DNA from 4 places in the Providencia rettgeri genome. Region 1 is predicted to be linked to each of the others. Evidence: predicted binding sites of a transcription regulator. Region 1 holds the regulator's gene; each other region holds the start of a gene.
The links. Region 1 encodes CRP, which controls carbon source genes, mostly activating them, when cyclic AMP is high. Its sites were predicted from a motif close to ATGTGANNNNNNTCACAT; they were not measured.

Region 1 (4,398 bases):
GGTGTTGAAAAACGCCGTGAGCTATTTGTTTCTCATCTTAATAAACTTAATGAAAAATATGGTATTTTTTCTGAGATCAGAGGCATGGGACTATTAATCGGTGCTGAATTAGATGGCAGGCTATTGAACCGTTCGAAAGATATTTTGCAAGCCAGCGCAGTGGAAGGCCTGATGATGCTAAATGCAGGTACTAACGTACTGCGTTTTACGCCTTCACTGATTATTTCTGAAGAAGAAATTAATAGTGGAATGGCGAAGTTAGATGCGGCGATTGGGAAGTTGCTGGGTTAGCGACTATATTAAAGGTGCAGATGTTTCGCTGCACCTTCATTCTAATTAAGCTGTTACGCTATATCCTAACTTCTTTAGTTGATTTTTTATTTCAGCAGAATGGGCTTCTTCTTGTTCTATTTCGACTTGAAGATGAATCAAATCATCAACAGTTGCTACTGAGTCTTTTAGCAGAGCTTCTAATTTTTTAGTTTCTGGTTTTCCATGATTTGAAATTATTATTGGAGAATTTTCATGTAGTGGAAATTGATATTTTTCACTATTATGTTTAGCTCGTAGCATTGATGTCTTAGTTTGGTATATTTTTCCATTAAACTGATATGTTTTTTTCTTCGGCTTCACTGTAATATGTGTTTTTTTAAGAGGAGTTTCTGTATTTTTTAATTTTTCGTTTTCTTGCATATTATTTTTTCGATTAATAGTCTGTTTATTGGTTATATTTTGCTTTATAGTTTCTTCTGAACTATATTCCGATGTATCAGTTGATTCTGAGAAATAACCTGAGGAATTAGAGTTTAGACTCTCATTACTATTGAACATAATTTTTTTAGATGTGGTTTCTATGTTTGTATTTTTATTTTCTTTAAAATAAAGGTGTTGACTATTTAGCTTATTAATAATTCCATTCATAGTCTCAATGGTGGCATTAAACTTATTACCTCTTTTATTCGATGGAGATAAAATACATTCATTAATCAGTTGTTGTACTGATTTGGTATATTGAAACTTATCACCTACATGACTAAAATTATCATAATGTAATATCTTTTTTTCGAGTTCATAAATTTCATTTTTTAATATTTTAGCCTGATTAAATTGCGCTTTATCCTTACCTGAAAATGCTATTGGCAGATTTCTTTCGTTATTGACAGTCTCTGTATTTTGTTTGTTAGTCTTTTGTATTTCAGTGATCCTCTGTTGACTATAAAACTTAACACTGTATAAATCTTCTGCTCTGGGCTTCAGTTTATTCATAACGATTAAAGCTCGAATCTTACCTGTTGAGTTTATTTTATCAATAGATTCATAGAAAAAGTGTTTTAATTTGTTGATGCCAAAATCTTTAATTAAGTTTTTTCTATTTATATTTATTGATTCAGAATTAGGATTACTAATTTTCATGGCGGTATCTTCCTGTTTAACGCTTTTGGGTGAATTTTGTTCTATGATAATGCTACGCTTAAAGATATTTGATGGAGAAATAAACTCATCTTCATGATATTTATAAGGTAGCAAGATTTTTTCAACAGGTGGTGAATAAGGTAGATGGTCTAATTCGGGTTGTGCTCTTTCATGAAAGTATCGAGACTGAATAGCAAAATTTATTTTCTGATAATTTACGGTATTGAATGTTTTGATAGTATTTAAATTACAAATGACTGAAGGCGTTCGAGGGGGAATATTTTTATTACTAGATATGCTGGCTAAATGATTATTTTGTTTATTGTCTATTTTCATAACTAATAATCTCCGAGTAATGATTAGTTATCACTATCTTAGTTTGACAATTAGCTAGAAAATATAAAGAAACGATACTACTTGGATTGTTATGGGAAATATGATTATCACTAATCATTCATGTAAATAGCTTTATACCAATGATATAAAGCTATTCGAAAGAGTGCGCCTCACCAAGGGAGTGAGGCGAAAGGTTAATTATCGTGTGCCGTAAACAACAATGGTTTTACCATGTGCGGAGATTAAGTTTTGATCTTCCAGCATTTTTAAAATACGGCCGACAGTTTCACGGGAACAACCAACGATTTGACCAATTTCCTGACGGGTGATTTTAATTTGCATCCCATCTGGATGTGTCATGGCATCAGGTTGTTTAGCGAGATTCAGTAACGTTTGAGCGATACGACCTGTAACGTCTAAGAAAGCGAGGTTACCCACTTTTTCTGACGTTGTTTGCAGGCGGCTTGCCATTTGCGCAGAGAGACGCATTAAGATATCAGGATTAACCTGAATCAATTGACGGAATTTCTTGTAAGAAATTTCAGCAACTTCGCAGGCGATTTTTGCTCTAACCCACGCAGTACGTTCTTGCCCTTCTTCAAATAATCCAAGCTCACCAATGAAATCCCCCTGATTCAGGTAGGAGAGGATCATTTCTTTGCCTTCTTCATCTTTGATTAAAACAGCCACTGAACCTTTAACTATGTAGTAAAGGGTTTCTGCTTTCTCACCCTGATGGATCAGTGTGCTCTTGGATGGATACTTATGAATATGGCAGTGTGACAAAAACCATTCAAGAGTAGGGTCTGTTTGTGGCTTGCCGAGAACCATTAGCGTTATCCTCTGTATGTTATTGCAGCCATCCGGAAAAAGCGTACCAGAAAGGCTGGCTTTAAAGTCACTAGCTTAGCATATTAATTTGTCTTATATACCCTAAATAATAAGAATAGCAACATTATATCAATCGCTTTTCATGGTTAGGGTGAACAAATTGATATCAACACTATAATATAATCAAATGCAACGTTGAGTTTTGATCTTAATCCTATCAACTAAGTATTGTTTGTAGCATATCCAATACAGAAAGTCTCTCCTGTATCGCTTCAGCAGAATAAAGCTGATATAACATTTATTATATCTATGGAACAATGTAGCCTTTAAATCGATTTCATTTCAAGGGGAATAAAATGGAAGCAAGAGTTAAATGGGTAGAAGGCCTCTCTTTTTTAGGTGAGTCAGCATCAGGTCATCAAGTGATGATGGACGGTAATGCTGGAGATAAAGCACCAAGCCCAATGGAGATGGTACTAATGGCTGCGGGCGGTTGCAGCGCCATCGACGTGGTATCTATCTTACAAAAAGGTCGTAATGATATTACCGACTGCGAAGTGAAATTAACCTCTCAGCGCCGTGAAGAAGCACCACGTTATTTCGTTAAAATTCATCTGCATTTTATTGTAACAGGAAATGAATTAACGGATAAAGCCGTTGAACGTGCAGTGCAACTTTCGGCTGAAAAATATTGTTCAGTGGCGTTAATGCTAGAAAAAACCGTTGAAGTGTCACATAGCTTTGAAATAAAAAACCAAAAATAAGTTTAATTGTTGTTGTTATATTTGATAAATAAGATGCTTACCTTAATTAATGATAAGCATCTTTTATAATAATCAAAAAATTTAGCTGTGCTTTCGACTAATTAATTTTTCGACTATTGGCGTCATAATTAACTCCATCGCTAAACCTAATTTCCCACCGGGTACGACAATCGTATTCATTGCTGAGATGAAAGAGCCAGATATCATTGATAGTAGATAGGGGAAATCGATCTGTTCTAGCCCACGAAAGCGAATAACAATAAAACTTTCATCTTGTGAAGGAATGGCTTTCGCTGAAAAGGGGTTTGAAGTATCTACCGTGGGGACGCGTTGGAAGTTAATATGCGTACGGGAAAATTGTGGCGTGATATAGTTAATGTAATCGCCCATCGAGCGCACGACTGAGTCCATCACAGCTTCTCGAGAGTGCCCGCGTTCTGTCGTATCGCGGATCAGTTTTTGTATCCACTCCAAATTTACGATAGGTACAACGCCAACTAATAAATCAACATGTTGGGCAACATTGTGTTCGGGGGTTACTATCCCACCGTGTAAACCTTCATAAAATAGCACATCGGTTTTTTCAGGCAGTGCTTCCCAAGGCGTGAATGTCCCCGGTTGTAAACCATAAGGCACCGCTTCATCGTAGGTATGTAGGTATTTTCGCGATTTTCCACAGCCAGTTTTAGCATAATCAACCAGCGTTTGTTCAAGTAGCGCAAAGTCATTGGCTTCTGGACCAAAGTAGCTAATGTGCCGTCCTTGTTCTCTCGCTTTGCGGATCGCCATATCCATTTCAGGGCGCGTATAACGGTGGAAACTATCGCCCTCTAGCGTGGCAGATTGGATATTTAATTGGTGAAATATTTTACGGAATGCTTGGCTGGTAGAGGTTGTGCCGGCACCGCTTGAACCAGTGATGGCAATAATCGGATGTTTTTTGGACATAGCGGACTCCCTGTGTTGCGCTTATGGCCACTATTTTAGCAACAGCGAGCGAAGCGGGTTAGCGGGCTTTAGGCATGAAATTAACCGATTCATGCAATTGTGACCA
Region 2 (4,398 bases), 1.4 Mb from region 1:
CGCCATATTTGCGTTCTATCTGCTCAATCGTAGATTGAAATTCCTTTGCGCTTGCAACATCCATTTTTATCACACTGATGCGCTCACCTATTGGCGTAATTTCAGCAGCAGCTTGCGTCAACGCCTCTTCATGACGTCCAGTGATAATAACCGTCGCACCCTGTGAGTGTAATTTTTTAGCAATGGCAAACCCAACTCCCGTAGAAGCCCCTGTAACCAATGCTATATGATTTGTAAATTGTCGCATATTTACCTCAATTATAATTAACTTTAGTTAACTATAATTAGTTAACTAAAGTTAATCAACTTATCGTTTTATTCTTTACGCCAAGGTATACTTATTCGGTTAAATCAGAAGGAAGAATTACTATGCCCAGTTCCCTTGAGGATGCATTATCATTGTTACAATGTACTCTTGTTGCGCGTCGTGTCAGTTTTACGCCGGAACAAATTACATGGGGGCAGTACGATGTACTGGAAATATTGAGGCTAAAAGGGGGATTAACACCTAGCCAATTAAGCCAATCACTTGGAATTTCTCGCCAAAATTTATCGAAATTTCTACGAGTATTAAAATCTTATCAATTTGTCGAGCAAACCAAATCAGATGATGACAAGCGAGAGCTGATCACTCAGTTAACGGATAAAGGACGGCATTTTTTACTACGGGCAGCGGCTGGTCGTGCGGAAAATGCATTAAAAGTCAAAGCGGCTTTAACACCGCAAGAACAAGATATCTTCATTCAATTGAGTAAGAAAATCACCGATGCTTTAGATCATGAGTGATTTTTCATTTGGTGCGTTTTAATGGCTTTACCAAGCCTTCTAACCCTTCAATTTTTAAACCAAGGGCCATTTCCATTAACTGACCGAGACGCCCTGAAGGGAACTCGCCTTTTTTATAAAACCACAGAAGGTATTCCTCTGGTAAATCAATTAAAATGCAGCCTTTATATTTACCAAATGGCATATAGGTATTTGCCATATCGATAAGATCTTGCTTTTCCATTGTTCCTCCCATAAAAAAACGGCGTCCTAATGAACGCCGTTATTAATTTAACACTTTTTTGCAAACTACAGTACTAATCCAACAACCGCTGCGGATAAGAAGCTCACTAAGGTTGAGCCGTACAGTAATTTCAAGCCGAAACGTGCCACTGTATTACCTTGTTTTTCATCCAACCCTTTGATAGCACCTGCGATGATACCAATTGAAGAGAAGTTAGCGAATGACACTAAGAACACAGATAAAATACCAACTGAACGCTCAGATAAGCCACCAGCGATAGCTTGTAAGCCATCCATTGCCACGAATTCGTTCGTTACCATCTTCACTGCCATGATCCCGCCAACTTGTAGGGCTTCATCGGCAGGGATACCTAAAATCCAAGCAAATGGATAGAACACGTACCCCAGCATAGTTTGGAAATCAATACCGAAAATTGCTGAGAAAATACCGTTAATCATAGCAATCAGGGCAATAAAACCAATCAACATCGCTGAAACGATAATCGCAACTTTAAATCCAGCAAGAATGTATTCACCTAACATTTCAAAGAAGCTTTGACCTTCATGTAGGTTGCTCATTTGAATGTCTTCTTCACCTTCGGGTGGATATGGGTTGATTAAAGACAGCACCACGAAAGTACCAAACATGTTCAGGACTAATGCTGCAACGACGAAGCGTGGCTCCAGCATCGTCATGTATGCACCAACAATTGACATCGATACTGTCGACATTGCTGTTGCTGCCATGGTGTACATTCTGCGATCTGACATACGGTTAAGCTGATCTTTATAAGCAATAAAGTTTTCAGATTGACCCAGTAACAGTGAGCTTACTGCGTTGAATGATTCCAGTTTCCCCATTCCATTAACTTTAGATAATACAGTACCGATAACACGAATAACGATCGGTAGAATTTTAACGTGCTGTAAAATCCCGATTAACGCAGAAATAAAGATGATTGGACATAAAACTTGTAAGAAGAAGAACGCTAAATTTCCTTCAATCATGCCGCCGAAGATAAATTTTGTACCTTCCGCTGCATAACCTAACAGGTGAGTAAACACCCCAGCTACAGCGAGAACAAAAGATTCACCGATATTCGATTTCAAGAACAGATATGCTAATGCAATTTGAATAACCAGTAGTTGAACGACATAACGAGGACGGATCCCCTTACGGTTACTACTTGCTAAGATGGCAAGAGCAGCAATTACTACTAAAGATAAAATGAAATGCAGGATCGAGGTCATATGCGACTCCAACAAATTTAAGGATCAGTCTATGTGTATATTCTATGTAATGGGTAACATTTAAATGAGACCACGGTCACATTAACCTGAAAACTAAGTGGGTGTATTTTGCAAAAAGAAGAAGGTGATCACGTTTTAATTAACGATAACAGGACAAATGACCTTTTTTGCACAGAAATGTTGTTGGAAATTTACTTTAAGTCTGATAATGACCTATCAAGGCTTAATTACCTCACCTATATGAGATAACTAAGCCATTCAAAATATAGTTTACTACTCGATATTCAGCAAACGGATCAATTCATCCTCATCAATAACAGGGATACCGAGCTCATTTGCTTTTGCTAATTTCGACCCCGCCGCTTCGCCCGCGATCACCATATCGGTTTTTTTAGAAACACTCCCCGCGACCTTCGCCCCAAGAGCAACCAGCTTATCTTTCGCCTCATCACGGGTCAGAACGCTCATAGAACCTGTTAATACCACTGTTTTACCTGCAAATGGACTATCAATTTCAGCGCTATTAACCACTTTTACTTCTGGCCAATGGATATTTGCTCTGGTGATTAAATCATTAATAACCGCTTGATTATGTGCTTCGTGGAAGAAGTTCACCACATGTTTAGCAACAACATGTCCGATATCTGGCACTGTTTTTAAGGACTCTTCATCCGCTGCCATTACCGCATCCAGCGTTGCATAGTGCGCCGCTAAGTTAGCAGCTGTCGCTTCACCAACCTCACGAATACCTAATGCGTAGATAAACCGCGCTAATGTGGTTTGTTTAGATTTTTCAAGTGCATCAATCAGCTTTTGAGCTGATTTTGGCCCCATTCTATCCAACCCAGTTAATTTGCCTGCACTTAATTGGTAAAGGTCAGCGGGCGTTTTTACATACTCTTTTTCAACGAGCTGATCGATGATTTTATCCCCCATGCCATCAACATCCATAGCACGGCGAGAAACGAAGTGTTTAAGTGCCTCTTTGCGCTGCGCACCACAGATTAACCCACCAGTACAACGGGCAACTGCCTCACCTTCAATACGTTCAATATCTGAACCACAAACAGGGCAATGAATTGGGAACACAATTTCACGGCTATCGGCCGGGCGTTTATCTGCAACAACGCTAACAATCTGGGGGATCACATCACCAGCACGACGAATGACCACCGTATCGCCAATATGCACGCCAAGACGCTCAATTTCGTCTGCATTATGCAATGTCGCATTACTCACAGTCACACCCGCCACTTGTACTGGTTCAAGACGGGCAACAGGTGTGATCGCCCCCGTACGCCCAACTTGGAACTCCACATCTTTTAATACAGTGATTTGCTCTTGGGCCGGGAATTTAAATGCGATAGCCCAACGCGGCGCGCGAGAAACAAAACCAAGTTCTTCTTGGATGGCAATCGAGTTGACCTTAATCACGACACCATCAATATCAAACCCTAATTCTGGGCGAACTTGTTCGATTTGGTGATAAAAATCCAATACCGCTTGATGGCCTTGGCGCAGTTGTACATAGTGACTAACAGGTAGCCCCCATGCTTTAAACTGTTGTAAACGGTCATAATGCGTGTCCGGTAATGTGCCACCTTCAATCAACCCTACCCCATAACAATAAAATGTGAGAGGCCTTTTTGCCGTGATACGAGGATCTAGCTGACGTAATGAACCTGCCGCCGCATTACGTGGATTAGCAAAAACTTTGCCATCCGTTCGCCGCGCTTCTTCATTCAACGCCTCAAAACCTTTTTGTGGCATAAAAACTTCACCACGAATTTCCACACGAGCCGGAATGTTGTCCCCTGTTAAGCGCAATGGGATTGCACGGATAGTGCGCACATTTGCGGTAATATTTTCGCCGACTGTTCCATCACCGCGAGTGGCCGCTTGCACTAATTCGCCATTTTCATACAACAAGCTGACAGCTAAACCATCAAGTTTCAATTCACAACAAAATGTGAGCGCATCATGGTTTTTTAAACGATCTCTAACGCGTTTATCAAAAGCCAAATAACTCTCTTCATCAAAAACGTTATCTAAAGACAGCATCGGAATTTCATGACGAACCGTTTCAAATGCTGATAAAGGTGCAGCTCCCACACGCTGAGTGGGTGAATCACTCGTAAC
Region 3 (4,398 bases), 1.4 Mb from region 1:
ACGCGAGTTCTTTTTATTAAAATCGCAGAAACAAAGAATGAAACAAGCGTTGCGCTCGTCACTGATAAAATAACACCAACTAGTGAAGATTTTGGCGTCATCAGTAACACGGCAAAAATAGAGCCCGGTGAGGCAGGTGAAACTAAACCTGCATGAAATAGGTTCATCACAAATACCCCTGTCATCCCACCAAGAATAACAGCAAGGATCAAACGTGGATTCATTAAGACATATGGGAAGTAAATTTCGTGGATCCCACCGAAAAAGTGAATAATTGCAGCGCCTGGTGCGGATTGTTTTGCATTACCTTTACCAAAAAACATGTACGCAAGTAACACACCAAGTCCCGGTCCCGGGTTCGCTTCAATCAAGAAGAAAATAGATGCACCTGTTTCAGTGGCTTGCTGAATACCTAATGGGGAAAAAATCCCATGGTTGATCGCGTTATTGAGAAAAAGTATTTTTGCAGGCTCAACAAAGATTGAGGTCAGCGGCAGTAAATTATTTTCCACCATCACATTTACGCCAGCCGCTAACACTTTAGACAAGCCAGCAACAAGTGGGCCAATAGCAAGATAAGCCAGTATCGCCAATAGCATGCCAATAATACCCGATGAAAAGTTATTGACGAGCATTTCAAAGCCCGTTTTCACTTTCCCATCAATCCAACGGTCAAAGCGTTTAATCGCGAAACCGCCTAATGGGCCAGCAATCATAGCCCCCATGAACATTGGCATATCAGCACCGACAATCACGCCCATGGTTGTGATTGCCCCAACAATTCCCCCACGCTCACCACCAACAAGGCGTCCACCGGTATAACCGATTAGTAGTGGTAATAAATACGTGATCATTGGGCCAACAAGTTGGGCCAATGTTGCATTTGGCCACCAGCCTGTAGGAATAAAGAGCGCGGTAATTAACCCCCACGCAATGAAAGCACCGATATTAGGCATAACCATATTACTGAGGAAACGCCCAAAATTCTGTACCTTTAATTTGATATTTGATGTTACCATGATAGAACCCCGTGGTACGAGAACAATAAGGTTGTAACGTTATCGCCAAATAACGTTAGTGGATCTTTCGACGCTTTCACTCTAGCATGACCTTTGGCGGATGCGTACCACGCGGGTTTTATGTGACAAACATCACTTAAACCCCCTATACCACCCCATATAAATATTGAGCATGATCACAAATATAAGTTGTAACTTTATTACAACGTTCAATTGTTGAGCAATAAAGCAAAAAAACGTGACATAAATCACTTATAATTTAGTGAACTAATTTCCAAAATAGAGATAATGATCACGAATTATTTTCATTGCTTTGGGTCTTTCAACATTTCCAAAAACGAAATTAACCTTTCTATTACCATTTTGTTTTATTTTGTAATTAACTTTCACTTATCACTTATCGATAAAATGGACCTTAGATTGAAAGCTCAAAAGGCTGGTAATCCTCTTTTCCATTTTCTATCTTTTTTCGATAATCATGAATAGGATTTAATGCAACTTATTATTATTAAAAGGATATCTAACCTTGATCCAGAAGAAATTCACCGATAAATTATCATTAAATTTCTTAGTTAAAATGTGAATACAATGACATTAACCATTATTGTTTTTCTTTTGGTTTACGTTGCCATGGGCTTTGGCAAACTCCCCGGGTTTAAAGTCGATAGAACAGGTGCAGCAGTTATTGGCGCGTTAGCCATGATGGCAATAGATAGTATTACGCCACCACATGCTTGGGATGCCATCGATTACCGAACTATTGGGATGCTATTTGGTTTAATGGTGGTGTCTGCATCATTTGTTGTGTCTGGCTTTTATAGCTGGACGGCCAACCGAGTTGCCATGTTAAAGGTTTCCCCTCCAACTCTTTTAGCTGTATTAATCGGTGTTGGCGGCATTCTTTCTGCCTTGTTAACAAACGATGTCGTTGTGGTTGCGATGACACCGTTATTGGTTTCTATTAGCTTATCTCGCGGTTTAAACCCTATCCCATTCTTATTAGGTTTTTGCTTTGCAGCAAATAACGGCGCTGCTGGCTCATTAATTGGTAGCCCACAAAATATGATCGCCGCTCAAGGACTCGATATCTCCTTTGTGGGTTTACTCGAGGCTTCAGCGATCCCGGCTTTACTTTCATTACCCATAACGTGGTTAGTTTTAGTTTGGCTGTACCGCCACCGTTGGTATATTGCTAAGGAAGAAATGCAAACAACAACACCAACACCGCAAGAAACACTTAATGTATGGGAAACGACCAAGGCAGGTGTTATTACTTTTGCCGTTATTGTTGCATTTATTGCGAGTGATATTCCAAGGGAATTAATTGCCCTTACTGCTGCTGGGTTCTTATTATTAAACCGCTCAATTGCATCAAGTGACATGCTAAAATTAGTTGACGGTAATTTATTGCTCTTAATTATGGGATTATTTGTCGTCAATGCGGCGTTTGCTTCAACAGGTATTCCTCAGCAACTACTCAATGACTTACGTACTTATGGCGTCGATTTAAATAATCCATTAGCATTATTTTTAGTAACAGGGGTACTCAGTACCATTGTAGGAAATAACCCTTCCGTGATGCTCCTTGTTCCTTTTTTAACTCCAGACGGAAATGCGGATCCCCTTGGGGCAGCATTAGTGCTTGGTTCAGGATTTTCGAGTAATTTATTAGTGTTTGGTAGCCTTGCAGGCATCATTGTCGTTGAACAAGCCGCTGCTTATGGCGTAAAAATATCGTTCAGTGAGTTTGCAAAATCAGGTGGTGTCGTCGCCACACTATGCATGATATTAGCGGCGATATGGATAGCCCTAGTGCTATAAGAATAATAGTTGCTTATTACCAGCCACATCGAGTGAGTGGCTGGTAAGACTTATTTCAATGTGTTAGGGCAAAATGGCAAAAGAGCGCACGGGAAACCCACTCGCATTATTCGGTTTGGCAACAATATTAAAGATAATCGCTCCACGAGCTGGTACCTGATCTAAGTTTGCGAGTAACTCCACTTGGTAAGTATCTTGGTCTAAAACATAGTATTCACCAAGTAACGCATTATTCTTGCGAAAATCTTTTGCTGCATCAGTATCAAATGTTTCATGCCCAACGGCTTTAATACCGCGTTGTTCAAATAAAAATTGTAAAGCATCGATTCCCCAACCTGGTATTTGGTTGTTGCCTTCTTCATCTTTATTATCCATCAGTTCTTGTGATGGCCAACGCTTACTCCAATCCGTCCTTAAGGCGACAAAACTTCCAGCTTCAATTTTGCCATGCTGCTCTTCAAAAGCGAGAACATCACTTTGCGAAAATGCAAAGTTTGGATCTTGTTTTGCCCGTTCCGATTGATCAATCACGATTAATGGCAGGACAAGTTCTTTTAATTCTAATTCATGTAAAAAGCGTCTCCCTTCCACAAAATGGCATGGCGCATCAATGTGCGTACCATACTGTCCTGGGAAGGTAAATTGTTGAGCAAAGAACCCCTCTGGGTAACCAAATAAAGTTTTAAACTCTGCGGCGTCAAACATAAAAAAGTGCGGTGAATTACTGTCAAAGCGATGTGTTAAATCAACCCATTTTTTATTTTTTATGACATTAAATGCATCAATTAGTTCATGGCTCATACTTATCCCCTGTCAGGCTGATTTTAGTAAACGTGTTTGTTTGATTTTATTTTTTGATGTGTTGCTTCTCTATTAAATAGCAGTAAAAACATGATGTTGTCTAGAAGTTTAATAAGAATAAATTTCATGTAAATTAGTTTAAAAAGCCACTTATTAAGTTAATAATAAGTGGCTAAATCAGAACTTAAATAAAATATTAGACTAGGATTTTATTTAGCGTATTTACTCCAACTTTCAGGCTCAATAAAACCATCATAAATAGGCTGTGAACGAATATAATCTGCATATTCTTTGGACTCAAAAGCCTCCTTTAAGTCTTTCGCCCATTGAGAATCAAGATCTTTTTGCATTACAGTGACAATAACACGATGTTCTAACGGCGAATTTTCCACAACCAGTCCATCTGCAATGCGTTGTCCAGCACTCGCAACATAATTACCATTGACAACAACAAAATCAACATCATCAAGTAATCTTAATCCTTGTGCTGCGTCCGTTTCACGCACATCCAAATTGTATTTGCCTGGTGAAATGTCATTAACACTAAAACTCAGTGTATTCACATTCGGTTTGATTTTAATCCAGCCTAATTGCTCAAGGATCCTCGCACCACGTTCGGCATTAACGGGGTCATTGGATAGCGCAACTATCATGCCATCTTTAACATCATCAATTGATTTGTGCTTTTTAGAACGTAAGCTTTGTGGTGCACTGGGTGAATCAGTCAGTGCAACCATATTAATGTTATTCTTTTTAT
Region 4 (4,398 bases), 320 kb from region 1:
ATCCCCAATTGTATGCCGCTATGGGGTTTCACCCGCTGTATATCAAGCAGTATCAAGATGCACATTTTGATGTGTTAGTGGATTACCTTCGGCAGAAAAATAAAAAGTGTGTGGCGATAGGGGAAATAGGGCTCGATTTATACATGCAAACCCCTCAATTTGAGCGCCAACAGCAACTGTTAATGGCTCAACTTAAACTGGCTAAACAGTTTGATTTACCTGTTATTTTGCATTCTCGTAAAACCCATGATCCGCTTGCGGCGATGCTGCGTCGTATTGATGTGCCTGCTCGTGGGGTAGTGCATGGCTTTGCGGGGAGCTTATCCCAAGCACAAGCCTTTGTTAAGTTGGGATATTATATTGGTGTAGGGGGAACGATAACTTATGAACGCGCCAATAAAACCCGTCATGTGATGTCCCAGTTACCATTAACGTCTCTGTTATTCGAAACTGATGCACCTGATATGCCTGTTTCCGGTTTTCAAGGCGAACCAAATCGCCCGGAACGCCTTGAATGGATTTTCCGTTCGTTTTGTGAGCTTCGCCACGAAACGCCAGAAGAAATCGCTCAACAACTTTACAACAATAGTCTGTCATTATTTAATCTGACAAAGTAAAAACACTCAAAACAATAAATATTATTTATATAAATTCATTTCCTATCTGATCTAACCCATTCTGCTTTTACGATGTTCAATTACTGCTTTAGTGCCTTTCCAGATAAAACTGATCTTATTTTGTGATTGTTATCACATTATTTGAATTTTTAGTGCTTCTTGCACTTCGTATTTGTGATGAATATTGCGAGTTATTCATGATGACTAGGTATAATCATCACACAAAGAGTCAAGGAGACTTACACGTTTCCTTATATATCAACCTAGAATCAAGTGAACAGGGATCCTTCCATGCAACTCATTATGAGTATTATAGGAATGGCGGTACTTATCGCGATAGCTATCCTATTTTCTAGCAATCGCCGCGCGATAAGACTTCGCACCGTGGGTGGTGCATTTATTATCCAGTTGGCAATTGGCGCATTAGTTTTATATGTACCTGCTGGGCGCAGCGTGCTGCAAGGGATGTCTGATGGTGTTTCCAAAGTCATCGGATATGGTCAAGATGGCATGAGCTTTATTTTTGGCGGCTTAGTGTCCGACAAAATGTTCGAATTATTTGGCGGTGGTGGCTTTATTTTTGCCTTCCGCGTACTGCCTATCATCGTCTTCTTTTCATCGTTAATCGCTGTGCTTTATTACTTAGGTATTATGCAGTTAGTCATAAAAGTACTGGGTGGCGGTTTACAAAAAGTATTGGGCACATCAAGAACCGAATCTCTCTCTGCGACAGCCAATATCTTCGTTGGGCAAACAGAAGCGCCGTTGGTTGTGCGTCCTTATATTGCAACAATGACAACCTCTGAACTGTTCGCCATTATGTGTGGCGGATTAGCATCAGTGGCCGGCTCTGTATTAGCGGGTTATGCACAAATGGGCGTACCCATGGAATACCTGATTGCGGCATCATTTATGGCAGCTCCGGGGGGGTTGTTATTCGCAAAACTAATGGTGCCTGAAACGGAAGATGTGCGTGACAGAGTTGATGCGGTCGATTTAGTCGCGGAAGACGAACGTCCTGCTAATATTATTGATGCTGCCGCAGCGGGAGCATCATCAGGGATGCAATTAGCCCTGAACGTGGGGGCAATGTTATTGGCATTTATTGCATTAATTGCCTTAATCAACGGTATTTTAGGTGGTATTGGTGGCTGGTTTGATTATCCACAATTATCTCTTGAATTGTTATTAGGTTGGTTATTTGCGCCTATCGCCTATTTAATTGGTGTGCCATGGAGTGAAGCAACGATTGCGGGCTCTTTCATTGGTCAAAAAATTGTCGTGAATGAGTTTGTTGCCTTTATGAACTTCGGTGAATATATGAAGGCGGATGCGGAAGTTATTGCGGCAGGTAAGCAAGTGTTGTCTGACCATACAAAAGCGATTATCTCATTTGCATTATGTGGTTTCGCCAACTTGTCATCGGTAGCGATCTTATTAGGTGGTTTGGGGGGAATGGCGCCAAATCGCCGTGGAGATGTTGCTCGTCTCGGTATGAAAGCGGTGATGGCGGGGACGCTATCTAACTTAATGAGTGCAACCATTGCTGGCTTCTTCTTGACCTTGGGTGCAATTGCCGTAGCATAAAAAACGCTATTGAGTTTCAGGCAGTTTTATCGAATCTGTTCATTATAAAAGCGAAAGGGAGTCTCTTTCGCTTTTATTTTTATCGATTATATTCTTTTGCGATCTTTTATATTCAACGGCAAAATTTCAACTATTCTTAACTTAGTCAATTAATGATTGTCTGGGGTTAAAAAGCCATTTGAGTGAATAAATTAACCGCCAGATCGGGTATAATGAGATCTGACTCACATTTATATCTTTAATAATGTAACTTTCAGTCGATTAATGTGATTTGTAGCACATAAAATGACGCGGTTCCATGGTCAAATAGACACTAGTAAGCTGCTAATGGAACTGCTAGTTCTCAGAGTCCACTGACTCTAGGGCATCGTGCGGTGAGAAGGAACTCAGCTGCTCAGTTCGGAAGCATCCGGCTGGCATCTTTAAGGAACCAAGCCCGCTCGCCAACAAAGAACGTGTCGTTCTGAAGAATTAATAACGTTGGAGAGTTATATGACTGATTTAAAAGCAGCCGCACAACGCGCGCTGACCCTGATGGATTTAACCACATTAAATGATGATGACACTGATGCAAAAGTAATCGCATTATGCCATCAAGCCAAAAGCCCTGCGGGCAATACCGCGGCAATTTGTATCTACCCTCGTTTTATTCCGATTGCACGCAAAACCCTGCGTGAGCAAGGTACCCCTGATATTCGTATTGCGACAGTAACCAACTTCCCACACGGTAATGATGACATTGAAATCGCATTAGCAGAAACCAAAGCGGCTATCGCTTATGGTGCGGACGAAGTTGACGTTGTATTCCCATACCGCGCGCTCATTGCAGGTAATGAACAAATCGGTTTTGATTTAGTGAAAGCATGTAAAGATGCTTGTGCAACTGCGAATGTCTTACTGAAGGTGATCATTGAAACAGGCGAATTAAAAGATGCGGCGTTAATTCGTAAAGCGTCAGAAATTTCAATTAAAGCAGGTGCTGATTTTATCAAAACCTCGACAGGTAAAGTCCCCGTTAATGCAACCTTAGAAAGCGCAGAAATCATGATGCAAGTTATCAGTGATATGGGTGTTGCAAAAACAGTTGGTTTTAAACCCGCAGGTGGTGTCCGTACTGCTGAAGAAGCGGCTGATTACTTAGCTTTAGCTGGTCGAATTTTAGGTGACAATTGGGTTGATAGCCGCCACTTCCGTTTTGGCGCATCAAGCTTGTTAGCAAATTTATTAAACACGCTGGGTTACGACGTTAAAAAATCAAGCGGTAGTTATTAATTTTCGCATTATTGTTAGCCGATAAATTCGACTTTAAAGGAGTATATCGTGTTTCTGGCACAAGAGATTATTCGTAAAAAGCGCGATGGCAAACCATTAAGTGAAGAGGAAATTCGCTTTTTTATCAATGGTGTTCGTGATAATTCTGTTTCGGAAGGCCAAATTGCTGCGCTGGCAATGACCATCTATTTTAACGATATGACGATGCCTGAGCGTGTGGCTTTGACACTGGCAATGCGTGATTCAGGCACCGTTCTGAATTGGAAATCGCTCAATCTTAATGGCCCATTAGTGGATAAACATTCTACAGGCGGTGTCGGCGATGTTACCTCCCTGATGCTCGGCCCAATGGTCGCGGCATGTGGCGGTTATGTTCCAATGATTTCAGGTCGTGGTTTGGGTCATACCGGTGGTACGCTGGATAAACTAGAAGCCATTCCTAATTTCGACATTTTCCCTGATGATGCTCGTTTTCGTGACATTATTAAAGATGTGGGGGTGGCGATTATTGGGCAAACTAATTCATTAGCACCAGCAGATAAACGTTTTTACGCAACCCGTGATATTACTGCGACGGTTGACTCGATCCCGCTGATCACCGCATCTATCTTAGGAAAAAAACTGGCTGAAGGCCTTGATGCCTTAGTGATGGACGTGAAAGTTGGCTCTGGCGCATTTATGCCAACCTATGAGAAATCAGAAGAGCTGGCGGAGTCTATCGTTAAAGTCGCAAACGGCGCAGGTTGCAAAACCACGGCATTATTAACCGATATGAACGAAGTACTGGCCTCCAGTGCGGGTAATGCGGTTGAAGTACGTGAAGCCGTGCAATTCTTGACGGGTGAATACCGTAATCCGCGCCTATATGAAGTCACGATGGCACTTTGTGTGGAAATGTTGGTTTCTGGCTCACTAGCAGCTA

Region 2: a site for CRP is predicted at 2,324-2,341, ahead of AB6N04_RS04380 (NupC/NupG family nucleoside CNT transporter). Genes of this name have one in related genera too.
Region 3: a site for CRP is predicted at 1,140-1,157, ahead of AB6N04_RS04480 (PTS mannitol transporter subunit IICBA). Genes of this name have one in related genera too.
Region 4: a site for CRP is predicted at 738-755, ahead of AB6N04_RS19515 (NupC/NupG family nucleoside CNT transporter). Genes of this name have one in related genera too.

The regions. Positions count from the first base shown of each region.
Region 1 is NZ_CP163512.1:3,960,671-3,965,068, forward strand. It holds gene AB6N04_RS18180 (aspartate aminotransferase family protein) at 1-291, shown strand, start outside; gene AB6N04_RS18185 (hypothetical protein) at 337-1,749, opposite strand; gene crp (cAMP-activated global transcriptional regulator CRP) at 1,948-2,580, opposite strand; gene AB6N04_RS18195 (OsmC family protein) at 2,937-3,344, shown strand; gene AB6N04_RS18200 (phosphoribulokinase) at 3,426-4,292, opposite strand; gene AB6N04_RS18205 (YheU family protein) at 4,351-4,398, opposite strand, start outside.
Region 2 is NZ_CP163512.1:967,786-972,183, reverse strand. It holds gene AB6N04_RS04395 (SDR family NAD(P)-dependent oxidoreductase) at 1-247, opposite strand, end outside; gene AB6N04_RS04390 (MarR family winged helix-turn-helix transcriptional regulator) at 370-786, shown strand; gene AB6N04_RS04385 (DUF3820 family protein) at 791-1,009, opposite strand; gene AB6N04_RS04380 (NupC/NupG family nucleoside CNT transporter) at 1,075-2,259, opposite strand; gene ligA (NAD-dependent DNA ligase LigA) at 2,533-4,398, opposite strand, start outside.
Region 3 is NZ_CP163512.1:983,092-987,489, reverse strand. It holds gene AB6N04_RS04480 (PTS mannitol transporter subunit IICBA) at 1-1,019, opposite strand, end outside; gene AB6N04_RS04475 (SLC13 family permease) at 1,608-2,840, shown strand; gene AB6N04_RS04470 (cyclase family protein) at 2,904-3,641, opposite strand; gene AB6N04_RS04465 (MetQ/NlpA family ABC transporter substrate-binding protein) at 3,851-4,398, opposite strand, start outside.
Region 4 is NZ_CP163512.1:4,276,620-4,281,017, forward strand. It holds gene AB6N04_RS19510 (TatD family hydrolase) at 1-617, shown strand, start outside; gene AB6N04_RS19515 (NupC/NupG family nucleoside CNT transporter) at 921-2,204, shown strand; gene deoC (deoxyribose-phosphate aldolase) at 2,697-3,476, shown strand; gene deoA (thymidine phosphorylase) at 3,525-4,398, shown strand, end outside.